4 regions of the Mesorhizobium sp. M0048 genome follow, and region 1 is predicted to be linked to each of the others. Evidence: predicted binding sites of a transcription regulator. Region 1 holds the regulator's gene; each other region holds the start of a gene.

The links. The regulator LexA, encoded in region 1, represses DNA repair genes until DNA is damaged. The targets are predictions, from matches to a motif close to TGTTCNNNNTGTGTTCNG.
Region 2: a site for LexA is predicted at 3,359-3,376, ahead of NKJ84_RS05260 (ATP-dependent helicase). Genes of this name have one in related genera too.
Region 3: a site for LexA is predicted at 1,795-1,812, ahead of NKJ84_RS16790 (ImuA family protein). Genes of this name have one in related genera too.
Region 4: a site for LexA is predicted at 2,826-2,843, ahead of NKJ84_RS00880 (helicase-related protein). Genes of this name have one in related genera too.

What each region holds. Positions count from the first base shown of each region.
Region 1 is NZ_JAMYUV010000016.1:86,352-92,430, reverse strand. Features, by position in the region: gene NKJ84_RS16385 (ComEC/Rec2 family competence protein) at 1-1,614, shown strand, start outside; gene lexA (transcriptional repressor LexA) at 1,608-2,342, opposite strand; gene kynU (kynureninase) at 2,791-4,038, shown strand; gene NKJ84_RS16370 (hormone-sensitive lipase) at 4,135-4,965, shown strand; gene NKJ84_RS16365 (molybdopterin molybdotransferase MoeA) at 4,973-6,079, opposite strand, start outside.
Region 2 is NZ_JAMYUV010000003.1:232,565-238,643, reverse strand. Features, by position in the region: gene NKJ84_RS05275 (hypothetical protein) at 252-401, shown strand; gene NKJ84_RS05270 (hypothetical protein) at 411-842, shown strand; gene NKJ84_RS05265 (glucose/quinate/shikimate family membrane-bound PQQ-dependent dehydrogenase) at 853-3,165, opposite strand; gene NKJ84_RS05260 (ATP-dependent helicase) at 3,418-6,079, shown strand, end outside.
Region 3 is NZ_JAMYUV010000017.1:67,816-73,894, forward strand. Features, by position in the region: gene NKJ84_RS16780 (metallopeptidase family protein) at 256-678, opposite strand; gene NKJ84_RS16785 (DUF3800 domain-containing protein) at 912-1,664, shown strand; gene NKJ84_RS16790 (ImuA family protein) at 1,836-2,918, shown strand; gene NKJ84_RS16795 (DUF6504 family protein) at 2,851-4,329, shown strand; gene NKJ84_RS16800 (error-prone DNA polymerase) at 4,326-6,079, shown strand, end outside.
Region 4 is NZ_JAMYUV010000001.1:175,558-181,636, reverse strand. Features, by position in the region: gene phbB (acetoacetyl-CoA reductase) at 1-326, shown strand, start outside; gene NKJ84_RS00890 (FAD-dependent oxidoreductase) at 392-1,642, opposite strand; gene NKJ84_RS00885 (TetR/AcrR family transcriptional regulator) at 1,578-2,309, shown strand; gene NKJ84_RS00880 (helicase-related protein) at 3,011-6,079, shown strand, end outside.

The sequences.
Region 1 (6,079 bases):
CTTTCTTCCGCGATCGAAGACGCGCGCGAATCCATCGCCGACCATATCCGCAGCCGCATCGGCGGCGCCGAGGGCGAGATTGCTGCTGCGCTGATCGTTGGCGTGCGCGCCGGCATTCCCGAGGAGATCAACGAAGCGATGCGGCGTACAGGCATCTACCACATCATCTCCATCTCGGGGCTGCATATGGCGTTGGTCGCCGGCACCATCATGGCGCTGCTGCGCGGCGCCTTTGCGCTGTTTCCCGACTTCTCATCGCGACGGCCGGTCAAGAAATATGCCGCAGCCGCCGCGCTTTTTTCGATCGCGGCGTACCTCGTCTTTTCCGGCGTTGTGGTGGCGGCCGAACGCAGCTTCATCATGCTGGCGGTGATGCTCATCGCCGTGCTGTTCGACCGGGCCGCGCTCACCATGCGCAATCTGGCGATCTCGGCCATCGCGGTCATTCTGGTGTCGCCGCACGAGGTGGTCGGTCCGAGCTTCCAGATGTCCTTCGCCGCGACGGCGGCCCTTGTCGGCGCCTATGCCGGCTGGTCCGATTACCGCACCGGCAGGGCCACCACGCCGCCGCCCCGGCGATCGCCGCTACGCTTGGCCACGCGAAAGGTCCTGCTGGGCATGGGCGGCCTGGCGATGACCTCGATCATTGCAGGGAGCGCCACGGCGCTTTTCGCCATATGGCATTTCCAGCGCGTAGCGCCGCTCAGCCTGTTCGCCAATCTGGCCATCATGCCTATCGTCTCACTGGTCGTCATGCCCTTCGCCGTGCTCAGCGCGCTGGCGATGCCGTTCGGCGCGGATGGGCCTTTCCTTTACGTGATGGGCAAAGGGCTGACGGCGATGATCGCCCTGTCCGGTTGGATCTCCGAGCGCTCGCCGATCGATGCGGTGGGTCTGATTTCGCTGAGATCTGTCCTTCTGGTGACGATCGCCCTCGTCGTTGCCAGCATGGCGACGACCTGGTTGCGGCTCGCGGCAATTCCTTTTGCGCTCGCCGGCTTGCTAACGACAACGCAGACGCGCGTACCCGACGTATTGATCTCGGAGGACGCACGGCTGGTCGCGCTGCCGATCGGCAGCGGTGAGCTCGCCGTCAACCGGGCACGCCCGAATGAGTTCACGATCGACAACTGGAAACGCGCGCTCACATCAGAGGCTATCGTCGCGCCGGAAACACCTGGAAAGAACGATCCGCAATTCGACATTGCCGATCCGGCCGACCTACCGCCGGGCATGCCGTTCATTTGCACGGACGGTCTCTGCCTCGCCAGGCATCCATCCGGCGCGATCATTGCGCAAGCCAAGGACCGCGATACCGCACGGCCAGCCTGCGCCTTCGCCAGCTTGATCGTCATCGACGACGCCACCGCCCATAATCCCTGCTACTACGACCGGCTGGTCCTCGTCGTCACCAAACGGCAACTGGCGCGCGCGGGAAGTGCGGCCGTCTATTTCGATCCACAAGCGGCAACACGCGCCGAAATCCGCTTCGCCGTCGAAAAATCATACCGGCCCTGGCACGTGCAGCGGAAATTTTCACGCGCGGCGCGCGGCCTGCCGCCATACCGCAGAGCCGACAATCCAAAAGCCGGCACCAAGGGCGCAACTCAGTAGCGGCGGATCAGCCCAACGAGCTTGCCCTGCACCTTGACCCTGTCTGGTCCAAAGATGCGCGTCTCGTAGGCCGGATTGGCGGCCTCCAGGGCGATCGAGGCGCCCTTGCGGCGGAACCGCTTCAGCGTCGCTTCCTCCTCGTCGACCAAGGCCACCACGATCTCACCGGGGCTCGCCGTATCGGCGTTGCGGATGATCACCGTGTCGCCGTCGAAAATGCCAGCCTCGATCATCGAATCGCCTTTGACCTCGAGCGCATAATGCTCGCCGCCCATGATCATATCCGGCGGCACCGAAATCGAATGCGTCTGGTGCTGGATAGCATCGATCGGCACACCAGCGGCGATGCGGCCCATTACCGGGATCGAAACGGCGGCGACGACATCGTCGTCATTGCCGGCTGCAGGGACGCGCGACGATGTGGGCTTGCCCTGCCGAGGGGCACCTTGCCCAAGACTGCCCTGGATGACACTCGGCGAGAACTTGCGTGCCGCATTGAGGCCGGGGGCGATCGAGTCAGGCAGGCGTAGTACCTCCAGCGCACGGGCCCGGTTGGGCAAACGGCGAATGAAGCCGCGCTCCTCCAGCGCCGTAATCAGTCGGTGGATTCCGGATTTGGAAGCCAGGTCGAGCGCTTCCTTCATCTCGTCGAAGGAAGGTGGGATACCGCTTTCCTTCAACCTTTCGTGGATGAACATAAGCAGTTCGTGTTGTTTGCGTGTCAGCATAGCGACCCCCAACAGAATCAGAAAACAAACCCAGAACAGACACTATCTGTTCCAGTTGTGTTCCGCAACTGTTTAAAGTTTAATGAATGCGTTAAGGCTCGGGAAACAAACGACGTCCCCTACCGGCGTACCGTATTTTCACCGCCGCGAGCCTCATCCCCTTGATTCTGCTTTCGTTTGCGCCGTTCTGGCCTCCTTGAAGGCGGCACTGGCATCGGCCGTCGGTCGGCAAAGGGCACGGAATTGAACCCGTATCGACTGTGCGGTTTGGTCAATGCACCGTGAACGAAACGAACTCAAAACGCCAACCTCGGGCTAACTCCAGGTTTCCACCGCCTGGTCAGGCTGCTTCTCGCCGGTGGAGCCTTGCTACGCGCTACCCGGTAATGGAAGAACAGTTGATGCGTGTCCGGCGTTGCGTTGGATTTTTTGAGGGAGCAGGCAAATCATGACGGGAATTCCCGATCTCGTGGCCGTAAAGGCGATGGATGCCGCGGATCCGCTGGGCGCGATGCGCGACCGCTTTGTCTTGCCGCAAGGAGTGATCTATCTCGACGGCAATTCGCTAGGAGCTGCTTCACGTGCCGCTTTCGATGAATTGTACAAGGCCGCGACCGAAGAATGGTCGCATGATCTCATCCGCGCATGGAACACGGCCGGCTGGTTCAACATGCCGCTTGAACTTGGCGACCAGCTAGGGCGCCTGATCGGTGCCGCGGTCGGCCAGACGGTGGTCTGCGATACGACGTCGGTCAACATCTACAAGCTGCTGCACGCCGCCATGGCCATGCGACCGGAGCGGCAGGTCATCGTCGCCGAGGGCGATAGTTTTCCGACAGACCTCTACATGGCTGAGGGTGTGGTTTCGACGCGAAAAGATGCGCTGCTGCGCCTCTCGGGGGTCGACGCGCCGACCATCGAAGAGCTGATCGACGAACGCACCGCGGTGGTGCTGGTCAACCACGTCAACTACAAGTCGGGCGAACTGCGCGACATGCCGACGCTGACGCGCAGGGCTCAGGAAGCCGGGGCGATGATCGTCTGGGATCTCTGCCACACCGCCGGCGCGATGCCAGTCGAGCTCGACAAGGCAAACGCCGATTTTGCCGTTGGCTGCACCTACAAATATCTGAATGGCGGCCCGGGCGCGCCTGCCTTCATCTATGTGGCTGAGCGGCATCTTTCCGACATCCAGCAGCCGCTCACCGGCTGGTGGGGCCATGCACGGCCCTTCGCCTTCGAGCCAGGCTATGCGGCCGGCACCGGCATCCGCCGGTTTCTGTGCGGCACCCAGCCGGTCCTGTCGATGCGCACGCTGAAGGGCGCGCTCGACATCTGGAACGATGTCGACATGACGGCGGTGCGCAAGAAGAGCATCGCGCTGGCGGATCTGTTCATCGAGCTTGTCGAGGCAAAGTGCGGCACTTACGGGCTCACGCTCGAAAGCACGCGCGATGGGGAAAAACGCGGCAGCCAGATTTCATTCATGCATGAGCATGGCTACCAGGTCATGCGCGCGCTGATCGAACGTGGCGTGATCGGCGATTTTCGCGCGCCATCGACCATGCGCTTCGGCTTCACCCCGCTCTATGTCGGCTATGCCGATGTCTGGCAGGCCGTCAAAGTGCTTGAGGATATCCTGCGCACCGGTGCGTGGAAGGATGCGCGCTTCGCCATCAAAGCAGCTGTCACTTGAGATTGATGCGAGAGCTGGAATCGTGAGGCTGGCGACGACGTGCCGCGCGATGCTCACGGCTAGGTTGCAAGGCCATATTGCCAGGGAGGGCGCAGGGTGTTCGAACGTCACATTGCCGATTGGGACAACGCCTATGCCAACGGCGCCAACATAGCCGGCAGCGATCGCTGGCCGGCGGCCTGGATCGAGCCCGCGCGGGTTTTCCGCGACGTGCTTTCGACCGAGGGCAGGGCGCGGCTCGACATGGCCTATGGCGACAACCCACGCAACCGGCTCGATCTTTTCCTGCCGGCCATCAAGCCCAAGGGACTCGTGGTGTTCGTTCATGGCGGCTACTGGATGGAATTCGACAAGAATTTCTGGTCGCATCTTGCCGCTGGCCCTGTTGATCGCGGCTATGCGGTGGCGATGCCGTCCTACACGCTCTGTCCGCAGATACGCATTGGCGGAATCGTCAAGGAAGTCGGCGCGGCGATCGGCAAGGCGGCGGCGATGGTCCCAGGGCCGCTGATGCTGACCGGGCACTCGGCCGGCGGCCATCTTGTTAGCCGGATGGTTACGGCGACGACGCCGCTGGCGCCCGAAGTCGTCCGGCGCGTTCGTCACGTGGTGTCGATCTCGGGGGTGCATGATTTGCGCCCGATCATGCGCACCGGCATGAACAAGACGATCGCGATCGATGAGGCCGAGGCGCAGGCCGAAAGCCCGGTGCTGCTGCGCCCGATGGACAAGGCCCGCCTGACCTGCTGGGCCGGCGGCGGCGAGCGCGCCGAATTCCTGCGTCAGAGCGCGTTGCTGGCCAACATCTGGATCGGCCTGGGTACCGCGACCAGCTCGGTCGTCGAGCCTGACCGGCATCATTTCAACATCATCGACGGTTTGGCCGATCCAGACCATCCGCTGACCCGGACCTTGATCTCGGAGTGAGGCAGGTTCAGCGTAGCATCAGCACGTCGCAGGGGGAGCCCGCCGCCGCGGCAGGCGCGAACGGCGCGCGAACGATCAGCCCGTTGGCATCGGCCAGCATTTTCAGCATCGAGGAGTCCTGGATGCCGAACGGCGTCGCCACGAGCGTACCGGCGTCATCTATGACAACAGCCCGCACATAATCTTGCCTGAGATCGTTGGCCGGCATGGCGGCACCGAGCCGTGCCCGACGTATATCCTGCTGAAAGGCGCGGCCGCCGAGCCGCGCCAGCAGCGGCTTCAGGAAGAGCTGAGTGCAGACCAGGCTTGCCACCGGATTGCCGGGCAGGCCGATGCAGCGAATGTCTCCCAGCCGCCCGAACATCAGTGGCTTGCCCGGCCGCATGGCGATCTTCCAGAAATCGAGCGTCATGCCTTGCCCGGTCAGCACGTCATGCACGAAGTCGTGGTCACCGACCGAGGCACCGCCCAGCGTGACGATGACGTTCGCGCCAGCCTTCACGGCCTTTTCAACCAGCGCAGCGATCGCCTCCCTGCGGTCCGGCGCGATGCCAAGGTCGAGCGCCCGCGCACCGACCGACTGTGCGGCGGCAGCGACACCATAGGCGTTGGAGCAGATGATCTGGTCGGGGCCAAGATCGCTGCCCGGCGGCAGCAATTCGTCGCCGGTGGCGATGATGGCGACCAGCGGCCGTTTGACCACGCGCACCTCGGGGTGATTGGCCGATGCCGCCAGCGACAAGGCCGCCGGGTCGAGCAGGCGGCCTTTGGGCAGCAGGACATCGCCCTTGGCGAAATCGAGCCCGAGGCGGCGGATGTTGCGCCCCTGCACCGTCGGTTCCGTCACTTCGACGCTGCCGCCACCGAGATCGCGGACGTTCTCCTGGATGACGATAGTGTCGGCGCCTTCGGGAAGCGGCGCGCCGGTAAAGATGCGCACGGCCTGCCGCTGCTGCACCGTTCCGGCAAAGCCGCGTCCGGCCGGCGCCATGCCGACCACCGAAAGCTTTGCCGGTACGGACGCGATATCGGCCGCCCGCACGGCATAGCCGTCCATGGCGGAGGCGTTGAACGGCGGCTGGGTGCGGAGCGCCACAACCGGCTCCGCCAGCAC
Region 2 (6,079 bases), on a different contig from region 1:
CCGCGGCAACATAGAGCCGAAGCTTGCCTGGTCCAGTCACGGCGGAGTGAGGCTGCCATAAGTCCCTGCACGAGGGCCGTGATGCCGCGCGCCGCACTGTCGTTAAATTTTGGTCCTTTGTGGCAATGCTAAATGCACGCGCCACGATGTAAAAAGAAGTTACCGGGCTATGCCTCATTCGGGCCATCTGGCGAACTAGAATGGCCATTTGGCGGGAAAAGAATGCCTGATTGACGACGAAGGAATATGCCATGACCTTTCCCTCCCCGCTTCTGGCAAGTGGGTTCGCCCTCGCCGCTATGGCTTTGCTGGCGCTGCGGTTCACTGCCTTCACCGCATTCAAACGATCGTTGATCCAAATCCGCGCCAACCGGCACCCGCCCGCAAACACCAAAGCGTGAGGAAAGGTCATGGACGTTCAGGACATCATCAACACCGTCTCCCAGAAATCCGGTCTCAACCAGGCTTTGACGGAAAAGATCGCCGGCACGATTTTCTCGGTGCTCGAACACGAGGCGGAAGGCACGACTCTGTCCAGCTTCTTCGCCAAGATCCCGGGAGCCGACGCCCTGGCCAAGCAATATGATGTCATGGCTCCCGGCGCGGCTTCCGGTGGTGGCCTCCTGTCCTCGCTGGAGGGCGCGCTCGGCGGCGCTCTCGGCGAAAAGACCGGCGCGCTGATCAACGGCGTCGCCATACTCAAGGCATCAGGCCTTACGCTGGCACAGATCAGCCAGGCCGGCACGATGCTGGTCCAGCAGGCCGAGGCAGCCGCCGGCCCGCAGCTGACCAGTGAGGTACTTGCATCGGTACCCGACCTGAAAGGGCATCTCGGGCTCTGAAGGAACTTCTCTATTTCGGCAGCGTATAGGCCATCACATAGTCGCCCGGCTTGGTACCGACCGAGCCGTGGCCGCCGGCAACGATGACGACCAACTGGCGCCCGTCGGCTACCGTGTAGGTCATCGGTGTCGACTGCCCGCCCGCCGGCAGCCGCGCCTGCCAGAGCTGTTTGCCGGTCGTCAGGTCATAGGCGCGCACATAGTCGTCGACCGCCGCACCGAGGAAGGCGACGCCGCCGGCAGTGATCATCGGCCCGCCAATGCCGGGCACGCCGACCTTGAATGGCAGCGGCAATGGCGTCATGTCGTAGACGGTGCCGTTGCGATGCTTGTAGACGATCTTTCCGGTCCGAAGGTCGGCACCCGCCACATAGCCCCAGGGCGGCGCCTGGCAGGGAATGCCGAGCGGCGACAGGAACGGCTTCAATATTACTGCGTAAGGTGCACCGTCATTGCGGTTCAGGCCCTGTTCGCTGCCCTTGGTGTCGCCGGGCGGCGGCACGTCGGCGCGCGGCACCAGCTTGGAGATGAACGCCAGGTATGTCGGCATGCCGAACATCACCTGCCGGACCGGATCGACTGCCACGCCGCCCCAGTTGAAGGTGCCGAAATTGCCGGGGTAGATCAGCGAGCCCTGCAGCGACGGCGGCGTGTAGCGGCCCTCATAGCGCAACTTCCGGAGCTCGATCCGGCAGGCCAGCTGGTCGAACATGGTGATGCCCCACATATCCGCGCCGGTCAGCGGTTTCGGACTGAAGCTGAGATCCGAGACCGGCTGCGTCGGCGAGGTATGGTCGCCTTCGATCGCGCCGCCCGGCGCCGGCACTTCCTTGACCGGAACGATCGGCTCGCCGCTGCGCCGGTCGAGCACATAGAGGTCGCCCTGCTTGGTCGGCCCGACCAGCGCCGGCACCACGCCACTTTCCGTGGTGATGTCGACCAGCGTCGGCTGCGCCGGCACGTCCATGTCCCAGAGATCGTGGTGCACGGTCTGCCGCACCCAGCGCAATTGTCCGCTGTTGAGATCGAGCGCGGTGATCGACGAGGAGAATTTCTCGTCATTGGCGCTGCGCCCGGCGCCGAGCTGGTCCGGCGTCTTGTTGCCGAGCGGCACATAAAGCAGGCCGAGCTTTTCGTCGGCGCTTGCCGTCGACCACATGTTGGGCGAGTTGTTGGTGTAGGTCTGGCCCGGCGGCAGCGGCGTCGTCTGGTCCGGATTGCCGGAATCCCAATTCCACAACAGCGCGCCGGTGTCGGCATCGTAGGCACGGATGACCCCGGACGGCTCCTGCGTCGAATAATTGTCGTTGACCGCGCCGCCGACGATGATCTTGTTGGCGACGATCAGCGGCGCCGAGGTCGAATAATAATAGCCCGGCTTCGGATATGGCATGTTGGCGAGCAGGTTCAGCGTGCCGCCTTCGGCGAAAGTCGGGCAGACCTGGCCATTCGCCGCATCGAGCGCGATCAGCCGGGCGTCGGATGTCGGCAGGTAGATGCGTGTGGCGCAGGGCTGGCCGGCGGCGACCTTGGCATCGGCATAATAGGCCACGCCGCGGCAGGTCTGGTGCTGGCGGTCCTTGTTGAGCTTGACCTGCGGATCGAAGCGCCATTTCTCCTTACCGCTCGCGGCATCGATGGCGATGGCGAAATTATGCGGCGTGCAGATGTAGAGCGTGTCGGCGATTTTTAGCGGCGTCACCTGATAGGTCGTCTCGCCGATGTCGTCGGGCCCTTTCACGTCGCCGGTGCGATAGGTCCAGGCCGGCTGCAGATTGGCAACGTTTTCGGCGGTGATCTGGTCGAGCGGCGAATAGCGCTGGCCGTATTGCGTGCGACCGTAATAGTGCCATTCGCCAGCCGGCACGTTGCCGCCAAGATCGGCCGTCGGCGTCACCTTGTCGGTGTTGAGTTCACCCGTAATATCCTTTGGATCGGTCGTCATCGAATAACCGGCGACGGCAAGCGATGCCAGTACGGCGAGGATAAGCGGTGCGCGTCCGTCGGGACCGGTAAGCCCGCGCCGCGCCCATGGCGTCAACAGCCATAGCGCGACAAGCACGATGATGCCGCCGCGCGGGCCGAGCTCCCACCAGTCGAAGCCGATCTCCCAAACCGCCCAGGCGAGCGTGCCGAGCACGATCGCCGCGTAGAGCCACAGCGCCGTGGATCTGCGCCTGTAGAGCAGCCAGGCCGCGACAAGGAAAGCTAGACCGACGATGACGTAGTACCAGCTGCCGCCCAGCGTCACGAGCCAGATGCCGCCGCCGCCAATCGCCAGGCCGATGAGGAAAAGGATCAGGGAGGTGATGACCACAGCCAAGACGGTGCTCCTTCGACTGGTGCGCTCCGCGACGCGTCCATGGGCAACCCCGCATTGCGTTCCTGCCCCCACGCAACTTTCTCCGGCCCGCTTCCACTGTCAAGCAAGCTCGGCGTTTTACGGTGCCGGCCCATCGCAAGCCCGGCGTTTTGGTTAGCAGACCCATCCAGATTGTGAGTCCACCGACTGGACAGAGAACAAAACGGAGACACTTCTGGCCTTTCGCTGCCGAATCACTACATTCGGGGGGAGATGTCCGGCTTTTCGGAAGACATGCCCTTTTTTGAGGAACCGAACGCGCGGCCCGTGGCCCCGTCGGGCATTGCCGCGCGCGCCATGGCTGCCCGCAGCAACCAGAACAACGCGCCCGATTATCTCAACGGCCTCAACCCCGAGCAGCGGCTGGCGGTGGAAACCACCGAAGGCCCGGTGCTGGTGCTGGCCGGCGCCGGCACCGGCAAAACGCGCGTCCTGACCACCCGCATCGCCCACATCCTTGCCACCGGCAAGGCTTTCCCCTCGCAGATCCTCGCCGTCACCTTCACCAACAAGGCGGCGCGCGAGATGAAGCAGCGCATCGGCCTGTTGATCGGTGAAGGCAATGTCGAGGGCATGCCGTGGCTCGGCACCTTCCACTCGATTGGAGTGAAGCTGCTGCGCAGACATGCCGAGCTGGCCGGGCTCAAATCCGACTTCACCATTCTCGACACGGATGATGTCGTGCGCCTGATCAAGCAGCTTATCCAGGCCGAAGGGCTGGACGACAAGCGCTGGCCGGCCAAGCAGTTCGCCCAGATGATCGACGGCTGGAAGAACAAGGGCCTTGGCCCCGCCGACATCCCCGAGGGCGATGCCCGTCCCTTCGCCAACGGCAAGGGCCGCGAGCTCTACAAGGCCTATCAGGAGCGGCTGAAAACGCTGAACGCTTGCGACTTCGGCGATCTCCTGTGCCATCCGATCCGCATCTTCCGCGGCAATCCGGACGTGCTGAAGGAATACCACAAGCGCTTCCGCTACATCCTCGTCGACGAATATCAGGACACCAACACCGCCCAGTACATGTGGCTGCGGCTGCTGGCACAGCGGCCGCAATCCTCCCCCCTTGAGGGGGAGGTGCCCGCGAAGCGGGCGGAGGGGGTTGCCGCAGAAGGCACCGCTAGAGCGTCGAGCACTGCCGCCGGTAGGTCAAGCACTGCCGCACGGACCCCACCCGACCGGGCTTCGCCCGGCCACCCTCCCCTCAAGGGGGAGGGAAGCCCGCGCCTGTCCACCGTAAATATCTGCTGCGTCGGCGACGACGACCAGTCGATCTATGGCTGGCGCGGCGCCGAGGTCGACAACATCCTGCGCTTCGACAAGGATTTTCCCGGCGCCACCATCATCCGGCTGGAGCGCAACTATCGCTCGACCGCGCACATCCTCGGCACCGCCTCCCACCTCATCGCCCACAATGAGGGCCGCTTCGGCAAGACGCTGTTCACCGAAAAGATCGCCGAGGACGACGAGAAGGTGCATGTCCACGCCGCCTGGGATTCCGAAGAGGAGGCCCGCGCCGTCGGCGAGACCATCGAGGCTTATCAGCGCCAGAAGCACAATCTCAACGACATGGCGATCCTCGTCCGCGCGTCCTTCCAGATGCGCGAATTCGAGGACCGCTTCGTCACGCTCGGCCTCAACTACCGCGTCATCGGCGGCCCGCGCTTCTACGAGCGCCTCGAAATCCGCGATGCGTTGGCCTTCTTCCGCGTCGTCGCACAAGGCGCCGACGACCTCGCCTTCGAGCGCATCGTCAACGTGCCGAAGCGCGGCCTTGGCGAGGCCACCATCCGCCAGATCCACGACACCGCACGGGCGCTGCGCATCCCGATGCTGGAGGCGGCGGCAAAACTCGCCGAGAGCGACGAGCTGAAGCCGAAGCCACGCGCCGCACTTCGTGAGGTCGCGGCCAATTTCGAGCGCTGGCAGAAGGCGCTGGAAACCACCCCGCACACCGAGCTCGCCGAGACCATTCTTGAGGAGAGCGGCTACACCGATATGTGGAAGAACGACCGCTCGGTCGAAGCACCGGGACGGTTGGAAAACCTGAAGGAACTGATCCGCTCCATGGAGGAGTATGAATCGCTGCGCTCCTTCCTCGAACATGTAGCACTCGTCATGGACGCCGAGCAGAATGCCGAGCTCGACGCGGTCAACATCATGACGCTGCATTCGGCCAAGGGCCTCGAATTCGAAACCGTGTTCCTGCCCGGCTGGGAAGAAGGGCTGTTCCCGCACCAGCGTTCCCTCGACGAGGGCGGCCGCTCAGGGCTGGAGGAGGAACGCCGCCTCGCCTATGTCGGGCTGACCCGCGCCAAGAAGAACCTGCACATCTGGTTCGTCTCCAACCGCCGCATCCACGGCCTCTGGCAATCGACCATCTCGTCACGCTTCATCGACGAGCTGCCGGAAGCCCATGTCGAAGTTTCCGAGAGCGGCAACTCCTACGGCGGCTACGGCAATGCCTATGGCGGCGGCTCGTTCGCCTCCGGTCGTGGAGGCCAAAGTGCAGGCAGGCAGAACCCTTATGGGGCATCGCGCTTCGACAACATTGGCGGCAATAACGGCGCTGAAAAATCCGGCGCTTTCTCCAGCACCTATGCGACACCGGGCTGGCAGCGCGCCCAAGCCAACCGCACCGAGGCGACCGACCGCAATTGGGGCACGCGCTCCGGTCACCAGGTCGAGCGCATCGGCTATGGCGAAACCGACTCCGGCTACGGCGCCGGTCGCACCTCGGTCAAGGGGCGCACCATCGACGGCGAGCTGGTCGCCAAATCCGTCGCCCACACGCCGTCCCCCTTCAGCGTCGGCGACCGCGTCTTCCACCAGAAATTCGGCAACGGCAACATCTCGGCCATCGAAGGCAACAAGCTGA
Region 3 (6,079 bases), on a different contig from region 1:
CGTAGCAGTCGCGAAGCGACGTCGCGGAGTACCCTAGGATCCATGCCGTTACCTCTGCCGAAGGGCACGGCGGATCAGGATTAGTCTAGTGTGATCTACCACCGATCGGGATAGCCCCGTTACCCAGAACGGGATGATGAGCGTTCGGTTCTGCACCGCCGGCGCACTGCATCACTATCACGGCATGGATCCTGGGGTCTGCGCCGCGTCGCTTCGCTCCTTGCTCCGCCCCAGGATGACGAGGAGCGGGGTCGCTCACTCCGCTGCCTCTTCGATCTTCTCCATATCGTCGTCCGACAGGCCGAAATGGTGGCCGATCTCGTGGATCAGCACATGGGTGACGATGTCGCCCAGCGTTTCCTCGTTCTCGGCCCAGTAGTCGAGGATGGCGCGACGATAGAGGGTGATGCGGTTCGGCCCCTCGCCGGTCTGCGGATTCCAGCGCTCGGCGATGCCGCGCCCCTCGAACAGGCCGAGCAGGTCGAAGGGCGTTTCCAGCGAAAGGTCGTCCATGATCTCGTCGGTCGGGAATTCGGCGATCTGAATGACGATCTCGCCGGTCAACTTGCGAAAGTCCTCCGGCAGATGGGCATAGGCCTCCAGCGCCAGGAGCTCGATTTCCTCCATCGTTGGCGAAAGCTGGTCGTGCCAGATGCGTGTTTGGTAGATGCGAGCCATGCTTTGTCCTTTGATCCCGGCATATAGGCTTTCAGGCCGAACTCGGCAAATGGTCGGGCTGCCGCCTTTGCCCCAGGATCATAAGCAGGAATAAATTCAGCGTGTCGTAATTCGCGTACGCACTGAGGAGGTGGTACCGTGCTGAACAAATTTCGAGCCGATGAGTCGACGGAAATGGTGGAAGGCGCGTCCTAGAGTTCCGCGACACCTTTCTTGCCCCTCGGGAAGGTTTGGTGGTCGTGATTGAGGTCTACCTAGACGAATCTGGCACTGACCATGACTCGCAAATTCTTTCCGTATCCGCCGTTTGGGCTTCAAAAGAAGACTGGCAGATCTGGACCCTCGAGTGGATCGTGGCGAAGGCGCCGATAAAAATTCACCACTCGGTCGATTGCCATAACAGGCATGGGGAGTACGAAGGGTGGACCCGTGAAGAGCGAGATAGACACGTCAAGCGCATCCTGCCGGTAGTCAAAAACCACTACATTCGGGGCATTATCGCCGCCGTCGACAGGCGGAAACTGAGCGAGGTCTTGGCTCACAAACATAGCTTAGCCATCAAGCCGGAAGACATGGTACGCGGCTGGTACTACATCTGCCTGCAATGGGCCCTTCGCAGCACGTGGGAGAAACTCGCATCGGAAGGCCACGATAACATCGCATTCGTCCATGAAGCCAACCAGTACAGCGCGGCGGCGACTGAGGCGTTCCAGCAAGTCCAGCGGCATTTTCCGGGAAAATCGGCGACTTTCAATTTCGGCTCAAAAACTAGGCACCCACCGCTTCAATGCGCAGACGTATTGGCATATGAGGGGAACCATCAAATGAGGAATTTTCGCGGTCCCCTACGAAAAACCCTCCAAGCTATCGACCCTAGCTTCAGCCGCTTTAGCTTTCGCAAATATGACGATGAAGAAGTCGATCAAATCGCCGACTTTACCGCCCAATATTTGAGACGCGTCGCTTCAGAATTGGCTTCAGGCTAGAGTCAAAAGCCGCCCCCTTTTTATCAACCCCAGGCTCCCGAGCGGTTTCCTTGAAAAGCTCGGATTGCTCTTTCTGGGAATAAATTCCCCATGACTCCGCTTGACTCTTCGGGCGGCCTCTGGAATCTATAGGAACATAACGGGAACAATTGTGAGTGGAAGCTGACCGTCATGGCGACAAGCGCCGTGGCGCGGGAGACTGTTTTTGCCCTGCGCCGCCAGATCGCGAAGATCGAAGGGACCTTGCCCGAGCGCCTGGAGGCGCCGGCCAGTTCGTCGTTTGACGCGGATGTCCCTCGTCAGAGTCTGACACCCTCTCGGCATCCGACACCCGCTCGGAATCTGACCATTGTCCGGCGCGGCCTCGCCGTGGCGCCGCCCGATGCGTTTTTGCGCACCGGCGCCGAGCGCCTCGATGCTGCGCTGAGCGGCGGCCTGCCGAAGGCGGCGGTGAGCGAGTTTCATGGCGCCGCGACCCGCGATGCCGGGGTCGTTGCCGGTTTTGCCTTGTCGCTCGTCAGCCTGATCCTAAGCCAGGGGCCGCGATTGCCGGTGCTGTGGATCGGCACATCAGAGGTTTTCCGCGAGGCCGGCTTTCCCTATGCCAGGGGGCTTCACGCCTTCTTCGGCATCGAGCCGGAGCAATTGCTGTTTTCCGAGGCGCCAAGGCTGCTCGATGCGCTGTGGATCGCCGAGGAGGCTGCCCGGATGACGGCGCTGGCCGCCGTCATCCTCGAAATCCGCGGCAGCCCGCAGCGGCTTGACCTCACCGCGACGCGGCGGCTGCACGCCCGCGCGCAGAGTGCGGGCCGGCCGCTGTTCCTGCTGCGCCAGGCCGGCGAGCCCGAACCGACGGCAGCGCCCGTCCGCCTCATCCTGTCGGCGGCACCGGCGGCAACGCGTAAGACGCTTGCCGGGCCGCTCGCCGGCTCGATCGGCCGGCCCGCCTTCACCGTCGCCATCGGCAAGAGCCGCACGGCCTTGCCCGGAAAATTCACACTGGAGTGGAACCCCGATGAACGCATATTCGAAGAAAGACGGGGCGAGCAAGGAAGGTCTCAGGAATGGGCCCCAGAACGGCCAAAGAATCCTATCCCTGTGGTTTCCGCATCTCGCCGCCGAGAGAATCCTGCGGCAGCGTCTGGGGCGGTCCTGGCGTTCCCGGCCGTCGGATCACCTGCCGCTGGTGATCAGTCACCGCGACCGGAACGCCCAGCGCATCGCCGCCCTCGACGAGCGGGCCGAGGCGCTTAATCTGAAGCGCGGCATGGGCATAGCCGACGCACGCGCCATGCATCCCTCGATCGACATCGTGGAGGCCGATCCGGAGGCCGACCGGCGCCTGCTCGAAGGCCTCGCCGACTGGTGCGACCGCTATACCCCGCTGGTGGCGCTTGACGGGACCGACGGCCTCTATCTCGACGTCACCGGCTGCACCCATCTTTTCGGCGGCGAACGCTCGATGCTGGACGATATCCTGTCGCGTTTTTTCCATCAGGGCTTCGATGTCCGCGCCGGGCTTGCCGCCACGCCTGGGGCTGCCTGGGCGGCGGCGCGGTTTGCTGGCGACCGCATCGTGCCCGATGGTAAGGAGGAAGCGCTTCTCGCGCCCTTGCCGCTGGCGGCGCTGCGCATCGACCCGGAGGTACGCGCCAGCCTCGAAAGCGTCGGCCTGCGCACGGCGGGCGCCGTCATGGCGGCACCGCGCGCGCCGCTGGCCCGCCGCTTCGGCGCATCGCTGCTCTTGCGTCTCGACCAGGCGCTTGGCCGCCTCGAGGAGGCCGTGTCGCCGCGCCTGCCGGTCGCACCGCTTTCGGTCGAGCGTCACCTTGCCGAGCCGATCATGCTGACCGAGGACATCGAGCGGCTGACCGGCATGCTGGCGACCACCTTGAAGAGCGACCTCGAGCGTCGCGGCGAGGGCGCAAGGCGGCTGGCGCTGCTGCTTTTCCGCGTCGATGGCGGCGTCAGCCGCATCGCCGTCGGCACCTCGCGGCCTCTGCGCGAGCCGCGGCTGATCCAGAAATTGTTCCACGAAAGGCTTGCCGCGCTCGAACAGGATATCGACGCCGGCTATGGCTTCGATCTCGTGCGCCTTTCGGTGCTGACCGCCGCCGCCTTCGACATGCAGCAGGCCGACCTTGCCGGCGAGACGAGCGACGACGGTGCCGATATCGCGCTTTTTGCCGACCGCATCCGCGCCCGGCTCGGCGAAGGTGCGGTCTTGAAACCGGTCGCCGTCGAGAGCCATCTGCCGGAGCGCGCCGTCGCCACCCTTCCCTTCGCGGAAGTGCCGCAGAGAACCTCGCCGCCGAAGCAGCCGGACAAGGCGAAGGACGCTCCCACGACCGTCTTCCAGCCGGAACGGCCGATCCGGCTTTTCCGTGCGCCCGAGCCGATCGAGGTGCCGGCCACCGAAATGCCGGAAGGCCCGCCTTTGAACTTCCGCTGGCGGCGCGCGCTCTACCGGGTCGCGCGCGCCGAAGGGCCGGAGCGCATCGCGCCGGAATGGTGGCGAGGGGCGGCGGGACGAGAAGATGCCCCGACCCGGGATTATTTCCGCATCGAGGATGCCGACGGCCGCCGTTACTGGCTCTATCGCCAGGGCCTTTACGGCGCCTCTCAAGTCCCGCCGCGCTGGTTCATGCATGGGATCTTCGCATGAATGCGCTGACGGCCATCCCCTATGCCGAATTCGGCATTCAGTCGAACTTCTCGTTCCTGCGCGGTGCCTCGAAACCGGAGGAGCTGGTGGTCGCGGCAAAATTCCTGGGGTTTTCGGCGATCGGTCTCGCCGACCGAAACACGGTGGCGGGCGTGGTGCGCGCCTGGCAGCAGGCCAAGGTGGAGGGTGTTTCCTATCATCCCGGCTGCCGCCTGGTTTTTTGCGACGGCACGCCGGACATCCTCGCCTACCCGCAGGACCGCAAGGGCTGGGGTCATCTGTGCCGCATGCTGACGCAGGCCAATCTGCGCGACGAGAACGAAAAGGGCGCAGCGCTTCTCAAACAGAGCGATCTTCTCGAATGGGGCGATCTCCTGTCGCTGGCCATACTGCCGGATCTGTCGGCGGACGCGGAAGCTGGCCTCGAACTGATTAGCCGGCTCAGGGATCGCTTCGGCGAAAACCTGAGGCTGGCGGTTTCGCCGGATTACCGCGGTAACGACCGCTTCCGTATCGAGCAGGCGGCGGCGATGGCCGAGCTGGCCGGCATCCCGCTGATGGCCACCAACGACGTGCTCTACCATACGTCGGAACGGCGCCCGCTGCAGGACGTGCTGACGGCGATCCGCCTCAATGTGCCCGTCGCCGAGGTGGGGCTGGAGCTGGCGGCCAATGCCGAGCGTCACTTAAAGCCGCCGCTGGAGATGGCACGGCTTTTCCGCAGGCATCCGCAAGCGCTGGCGGAAACGCTGCGTTTTGCCGGCGAGCTGACCTTCTCGCTCAGTGATCTGCAATACAACTATCCCGACGAGCCGACGGAATCGGGCCTCGGGCCGCAGGCCGAGCTGGAAAGGCTGGCCAAGGAGGGGGCCGCCATCCGCTACCCCTCGGGCGTGCCCGCTTTTGTGACGCAACGCATCGAGGAGGAGCTCGCCCTGATCGAGCGCCTGAACTACGCGCGCTATTTCCTGACTGTCCACGACATCGTCAAATTCGCCCGCAGCCAGAACATTCTCTGCCAGGGGCGCGGCTCCGCCGCCAACTCGATCGTCTGCTTCTGCATCGGCATCACCGAAGTTGGCCCGGACAAGATCGACACGCTTTTCGAGCGCTTCATTTCCGAGGAAAGAAACGAACCGCCCGACATCGACGTCGATTTCGAGCATGAAAAGCGCGAGGAGGTCATCCAGTACATCTATTCCAAATACAGTACCAAGCGCACCGCGCTGGCCGCTGCCGTCGTCAGCTACCGGGGCCGCTCGGCGATGCGCGAAGTGGCCAAGGCGATGGGCCTGTCGGACGACGTCCGCAGCGCGCTGTCCAGTTCGATCTGGGGCTGGTCGACCTCGGAACTCGGCGAAAAGGAGACAAAAGCCGGCGGCCTCGATCAGACCGATCCATCGACAAGGCACGTGATCGAATGCGCCAACGAGATCATGGGCTTTCCCCGTCATTTGTCGCAGCATGTCGGCGGTTTTGTCATCACCAGGGACCGGCTCGACGAGATCGTGCCCATCGTCAAGACGGCGATGGACGAGCGCAAGATGGTCGAGTGGGACAAGGACGACCTCGACGCGGTGAAAATCCTTAAAGTGGACGTGCTGGCGCTCGGCATGCTGACCTGCCTGCAGCGCGCCTTCACCCTGCTCCGGGATCATTATCCGGAGGCGCGGGACGATTACGGCCAACCCTATGTGCTGGCCACTCTGCCTGCCGAGGACAAGCGTGTCTACGACATGATCTGCCGCGC
Region 4 (6,079 bases), on a different contig from region 1:
CGATCAACGGCCAGAAAGGCCAGGTCGGCCAGGTCAATTATTCGGCTTCGAAGGCCGGCGACATCGGCTTCACCAAGGCACTGGCCCAAGAAGGCGCGCGCGCCGGCATCACCGTCAACGTCATCTGCCCCGGCTATATCGCCACCGAGATGGTCAAGGCGATGGACGAGAAGGTGCTCAACGAGCGTGTCATCCCGCACATCCCGGTCGGCCGTCTCGGCGAGCCGGAGGAGATCGCGCGCTGCGTCGTCTTCCTCGCTTCCGACGATGCCGGTTTCATCACCGGCTCGACCATTTCAGCCAATGGCGGCCAGTACATCAGCTGAGGCTTGGGATGTCGCGGATGCCCCCGTACCGGCCCGACGGCAGGTACGGGCAGATAGCCGGGCTGTCACGCGGCAAGCTTCAGCGCTGGGCTGGCTTCAGGCTGGGTTCGGGTAATTGAACCTGCCTTGCACGCGGGTGCCGGCAGACGGGCAAGCGGTGCCCGGCTGAGGCCCGACAGCTTCAAGGCGATGCGGCGCTTCAGGAATGGTGTGAGGTTCAGCACCGATAGTACGAGGTTGCGAACGAACCGCTTCACTGGACTGCGGGCAAGCGCCATGCCGGTCATCATGCCAGCCAGGTCAAGCACCTCTTGGGCTGCCGGGCGTCGCAGCGTTTCATAGAGTTCGAGCTCCGCTTCGGGGCGCACGCCGTTCACCACGTCGCCAAGCAATTGGCCAAGCACGACCGCGTCGACGATGCCGGTATTCATGCCTTGCCCTCCCGCCGGACTGTGCACGTGCGCGGCATCGCCCATCAGGAACAACCGGCCCTTGCGGTATGACCGGACCAGGCGGTGATGCACGCGAAACCGCGAGCTCCATTTCAGCTCAAGCACCCGGCCTCGTCTGCCGGTCGGTCCGCGGCTGTCGAGCAGCACCTGTATGTCTGCGACTGCGGGTTTTTCCGGTGCATCGTCCATTGTCGCGACGACGCGGTACGATCCGTCTGGGAGCGGCGCCACCACCACCAGTCCGGCTGGCGCAAAGAACAGCGATACTTCGGTTGGCCCAACCGGCCAGTCGAGACGAACGTCGGCGAGAACGAACGACGCCTCATAGGCCGCGCCGTCGAACTCGATGCCGGCCGAGTTGCGCACCAGGCTGTGCATGCCGTCGCCGCCAACGACGTAACGTGTCGATATGATCTTCTCGCGGCCGTTCTCGACCACCGTCACGCGCGCACCGTCAGTGTCCTGAACCACCGCTTTGGCCTCGACCATGCGGTGGATCACGCCGCCCAGGGCGGCAATCCGCTCGGCGAACACCTGCTCGGTGAGATTCTGAGGCAGCATCATCAGATAGGGATGTCTCGACGGAAGCTTTCCGAAATCGAGCTTGAGCAGTGCCCGGCTGCGATCTCGGATGGCGAAATTCTGCAGCTTCAGGGCAAGTTCGCTCAGCCGCTGCGTGACGCCCAGAGGCTCCAGCGCTTCCAGCGTCTGAGCGTGGATGACGCCGGCCCGCGAGGTCTGAAGGCCCTCCCCAAGCCTGTCGATCAGAATATGGTCGACCCCGGCCTGGTGCAGCACGATGGACAGCGCCAAGCCGGTCGGGCCGGCGCCGATAATCAGGACTTCCGTTGCATCAGGCAACATTTTCGCTCTCCATTTATCAACACATGTTGACTTTCTAGCCGAAGCCATTGCATTTGTCAACAGCCGTTGGCATATGGATTTCATGAGCGAGAATCAGCAGAAGAAAACCAGCAAGTCGGACCGCACCCGCGCCCAGATCCTCGAAGCCGCGAGGCTGCTGTTCGCCAAGCACGGCTATGACGGCGCCTCCATCCGCGACGTCGCCGCCCATGCCTCGATCGATCCGGCCATGGTGATCCGCTATTTCCGCAGCAAGGACGAGCTATTCGCCAGAGCGGCGGTCGTCGACCTGAAATTGCCGGCACTGCGGGTGATCGATCGAACCGCCATCGGCAAGACACTGATCAGGCGATTTCTCGAAATCTGGGAAGATCCGGCCAACGGTACCGGCATGGCAATTCTGCTGCGGTCGGCGACGTCGAACGAATTCGCCGCCGAAAAGTTGCGCGATGTATTTGCCAACCAGGTGAGGCCACTGGTTGCGGCGGTCGCTGATCCCGCCGATGCGGGCCGGCGGGCCGGACTCATTTCCAGCCAGCTGCTGGGTTTGGCGATGTGCCGTTACCTGCTGGGCCTACCACCGGTCGTCGCCCTGTCTCACGACGAAATCATCCAGACCGTCGGCCCTACATTGCAGCGCTATGCCGTCGGAGAGGACGTGCCTTGAACAAGCCGTTCAGCGTGAGGCCGAGTCTGAGCCTCATGCGGCAAGTGCGCCGACCGATTGGCCATGACGCCGGCGTGTGCCGAACCAGCACGCAAAGGTTAATGGCCGCTGCGCAGCCTGTGCACAATCCGTCCCGCAGCCTGTGGATTCTCGGTGGAGAAGCTGTTCACAACACAACATGTTGCGGTGAACAAACCAAGAAACTTCGGCTATCTCTGATTCGTCGCCGATTCGTTCCGGCTTTGAGCGGAACGTTAACGACGAGAGCTGAAAACGCCCTCGAAATGATTAAAGCGCGTTAGGAAACATCAATAATTTCATAATGTTGTGCGAAGCAGATTGGCCACCCACGACCATTCACCGGCAAAGGTTAACCATGGTGCTCGCCTGGATGCCGCTTGCATGAATCGGGCCAGTTCCCGTGATTCAGCATGTGGTGAGGTACGCCGGCAGAAAACCCAGATGTAGCCGTGAACAAAACCTGAATCGGCGAGAGTCAGTGATTCGTCGCTGATTCGTTCCAGACTCGTTCCAACTGTTAATCGGGAACAGATTTTCTGGCTTTGAAGCGACCAATCGGCCTGCCCTCGGCACATTCCGCTTTCGCTTCGCGCCCGAAATCCCTATGTGTCGCCTGTCATACGCGGCCAATATGGGCGCGCTCCCGACAATGCGAGGCGGAGAGCCTTATTTCCAGGCCGATGAACATCCATCCGAAACACACTGAACCGCTGATCCTGACCGGCCGGGACGTGACGGCCGTGCTCGGCCCGACCAACACCGGCAAGACCCATCTCGCCATCGAACGCATGGTGGCGCATGAAAGCGGCGTCATCGGCCTGCCGCTCAGGCTGCTTGCCCGCGAGGTCTATGCGCGCGTCTGCGAGAAGGTCGGCGCCCATAAGGTTGCGCTCATCACCGGCGAGGAAAAGATCCAGCCGGCTGGCGCGAAATACTCGGTCTGCACGGTGGAAGCGATGCCGCGCGAGACCGACGCCGCCTTCGTTGCCATCGACGAGGTCCAGCTCGCCGGCGATCTCGAACGCGGCCACATCTTTACCGATCGCATCCTGCATCTGCGCGGCCGCCAGGAGACGCTGCTGCTTGGCGCGGCCACCATGCACGGCATCCTGCAGCGCCTGCTGCGGGGCGTGTCGGTGGTGACCCGGCCACGGCTGTCGCATCTTGCTTATGCCGGCTCGAAGAAGCTGACCCGCCTGCCGCGGCGCACCGCGATCGTCGCCTTCTCGGCCGACGAGGTCTATGCCATTGCCGAGCTGATCCGCCGCCAGCAAGGCGGTGCCGCCGTCGTGCTCGGCGCACTCAGCCCGCGCACCCGCAACGCCCAGGTGGCGCTGTTCCAGTCGGGTGACGTCGACTACCTCGTCGCAACCGACGCCATCGGCATGGGCCTCAACCTCGACCTCGACCACGTCGCCTTCGCCCAGAACCGTAAATTCGACGGCTACCAGTACCGCAACCTGACAGCGGCCGAGCTCGGCCAGATTGCCGGCCGCGCCGGCCGGCATCTGCGCGACGGCACCTTCGGCGTCACCGGCCAGGTCGATCCGCTGGATGAGGAACTGGTCAAGAAGATCGTGGCGCATGATTTCGACCCGGTGAAAGTGCTGCAGTGGCGCACCGCGCATTTCGATTTAGCCAACCTCGATGCGCTGAAGCGCTCGATCGAGACCAACGCCCCGGTCGAGGGCCTGACGCGCGCGCTGCCGGCCGTGGACGCGCAGGCGCTCGAGCATCTGTCGCGCGACGAGGACGTCCGGGCACTCACCACCGATGCGAGACGCGTGGCGCTGCTGTGGGAAGCCTGCGCGCTTCCCGACTACAGGAAGATCGCGCCGGCCCAGCACGCCGACTTGATCGCCTCCATTTACATGGACCTTGCCAGGCATGGCCATGTCGACGAGAACTACATGGCCGAGCAGGTGCGCCGTGCCGACACCACCGAAGGCGACATCGACACGCTGTCGCACAGGATTGCCCAGATCCGCACATGGACCTTCGTTTCCAACCGACCCGGCTGGCTGGCCGATCGGGCACACTGGCAGGAAAAGACGCGCGAAATCGAAGACAGATTGTCGGATGCGCTGCATGAGCGGTTGACGAAACGTTTTGTAGACCGCAGGACTTCCGTCCTCATGCGGCGCCTTAGAGAAAACACGATGCCTGAAGCCGAAATCAGCCCAACCGGAACCGTCCTCGTCGAAGGCCATCATGTCGGCGAGCTGCAGGGTTTCCGCTTTACCGCCGACCAGAGCGCCGGCGGCGAGGACGCCAAGGCGGTGCGGGCGGCGGCGCAGAAGGCGCTTGCCGCCGAGTTCGAGGCGCGGGCCGAGCGCTTCGGCGCCTCTGCCAATGGCGACATCGCCCTGGGTTCGGATGGCACGCTGCGCTGGATCGGCGCGCCGATCGGCACGCTGGTCGCCGGCGAAGACGCTTTGAAGCCGCGTCTTGTCCTGCTGGCCGACGAGCAGCTCACCGGTCCGGCCCGCGACAAGGTTGCGGCGCGCGCCGAGCGCTTCGTCAATTTCCAGATCGAATCCCTGCTGAAGCCGCTGGTCGACCTCAAGAATGCCGAGCAGATCACCGGCATCGGCCGCGGCATCGCTTTCCAGCTTGTCGAGCATTTCGGCCTCATCAACCGTCGCGACATCGCCGACGAGATGAAGTCGCTCGACCAGGAAGGCCGCGCGGCGCTTCGCCGCCTCGGCGTGCGCTTCGGCGCCTACCATGTCTTTGTGCCGGCGCTGATCAAGCCGGCGCCGGCCGGGTTGATCACGCTCCTGTGGGCGCTGAGAAACGACGGCAAGGACAAGCCCGGCTTCGGCGATGTCGTTCACGCACTGGCCTCCGGCCGCACCTCGGTGGTCATCGATCCGACCTTCGACAAGACCTTCTACAAGCTTGCCGGCTACCGCAATCTTGGCCGGCGTGCTGTACGCGTCGATATTCTCGAGCGGCTGGCCGACCTGATCCGGCCGGCGACCAACTGGAAGCCGGGCCTCGGGCCTCGCCCCGATGGCGCCTATGACGGCCAGTCCTTCATGGTGACGCCGCCGATGATGTCGATCCTCGGCGCGACCGCCGACGACATGGAAGAAATCCTGAAGGGGCTCGGCTATCGCGCTGATGCCAAACCGGCGGCCGAGGTCAAGGCGCGGCTCGAAGCACAGGACAATGCCGCGCGCGAAGCGGCCGCTGCAAAGCAGGCGGCTGAAGACGCAACGCGAGTCGAGCAGGCGAGGATGGCGGAAGCATCTGCCGCGGCAGAGCCGCCGGCGGAGGCTTCGGAACCCGTGTCGGATGCGGCTCCCGTTGCGGAGGCGGCGGCCGAAGCTGTAACCGAAGCGACGGCAGAGCCTGTCGCGGAAGCTCCAGCCCCTGAAGCTGCGGCAGAAGTCACGCAAGAGATCCTGCCCACCGCCGAAGCGGTTGCAGAACCAGCGGCCGAGCCAAGGGCGGCGGAACTTGGGGCGGAAACTGAGGCTATGGCACCGGCAGAGCCGCCGATCTTCGAAACGACGGAAACATCGCCGGCCGAACCTGCAGCGACGGCGGAAGCAGTCGCCGACGACGCTGCCCCGGAGGCGGAGGAGCCAAAACCTATCCTGTTGTGGCGGCAGGGTCGTTTCGACCAGCGCCCGCGTCATCGCCAGCATGACCACCGCCCCCGGGACAATCAACGGGGCGCTCGCGCGCGCAATGGTCAAGCTGCGCCGGACAGTCGCAGCGATGCGCCGGTAGATGCGGGC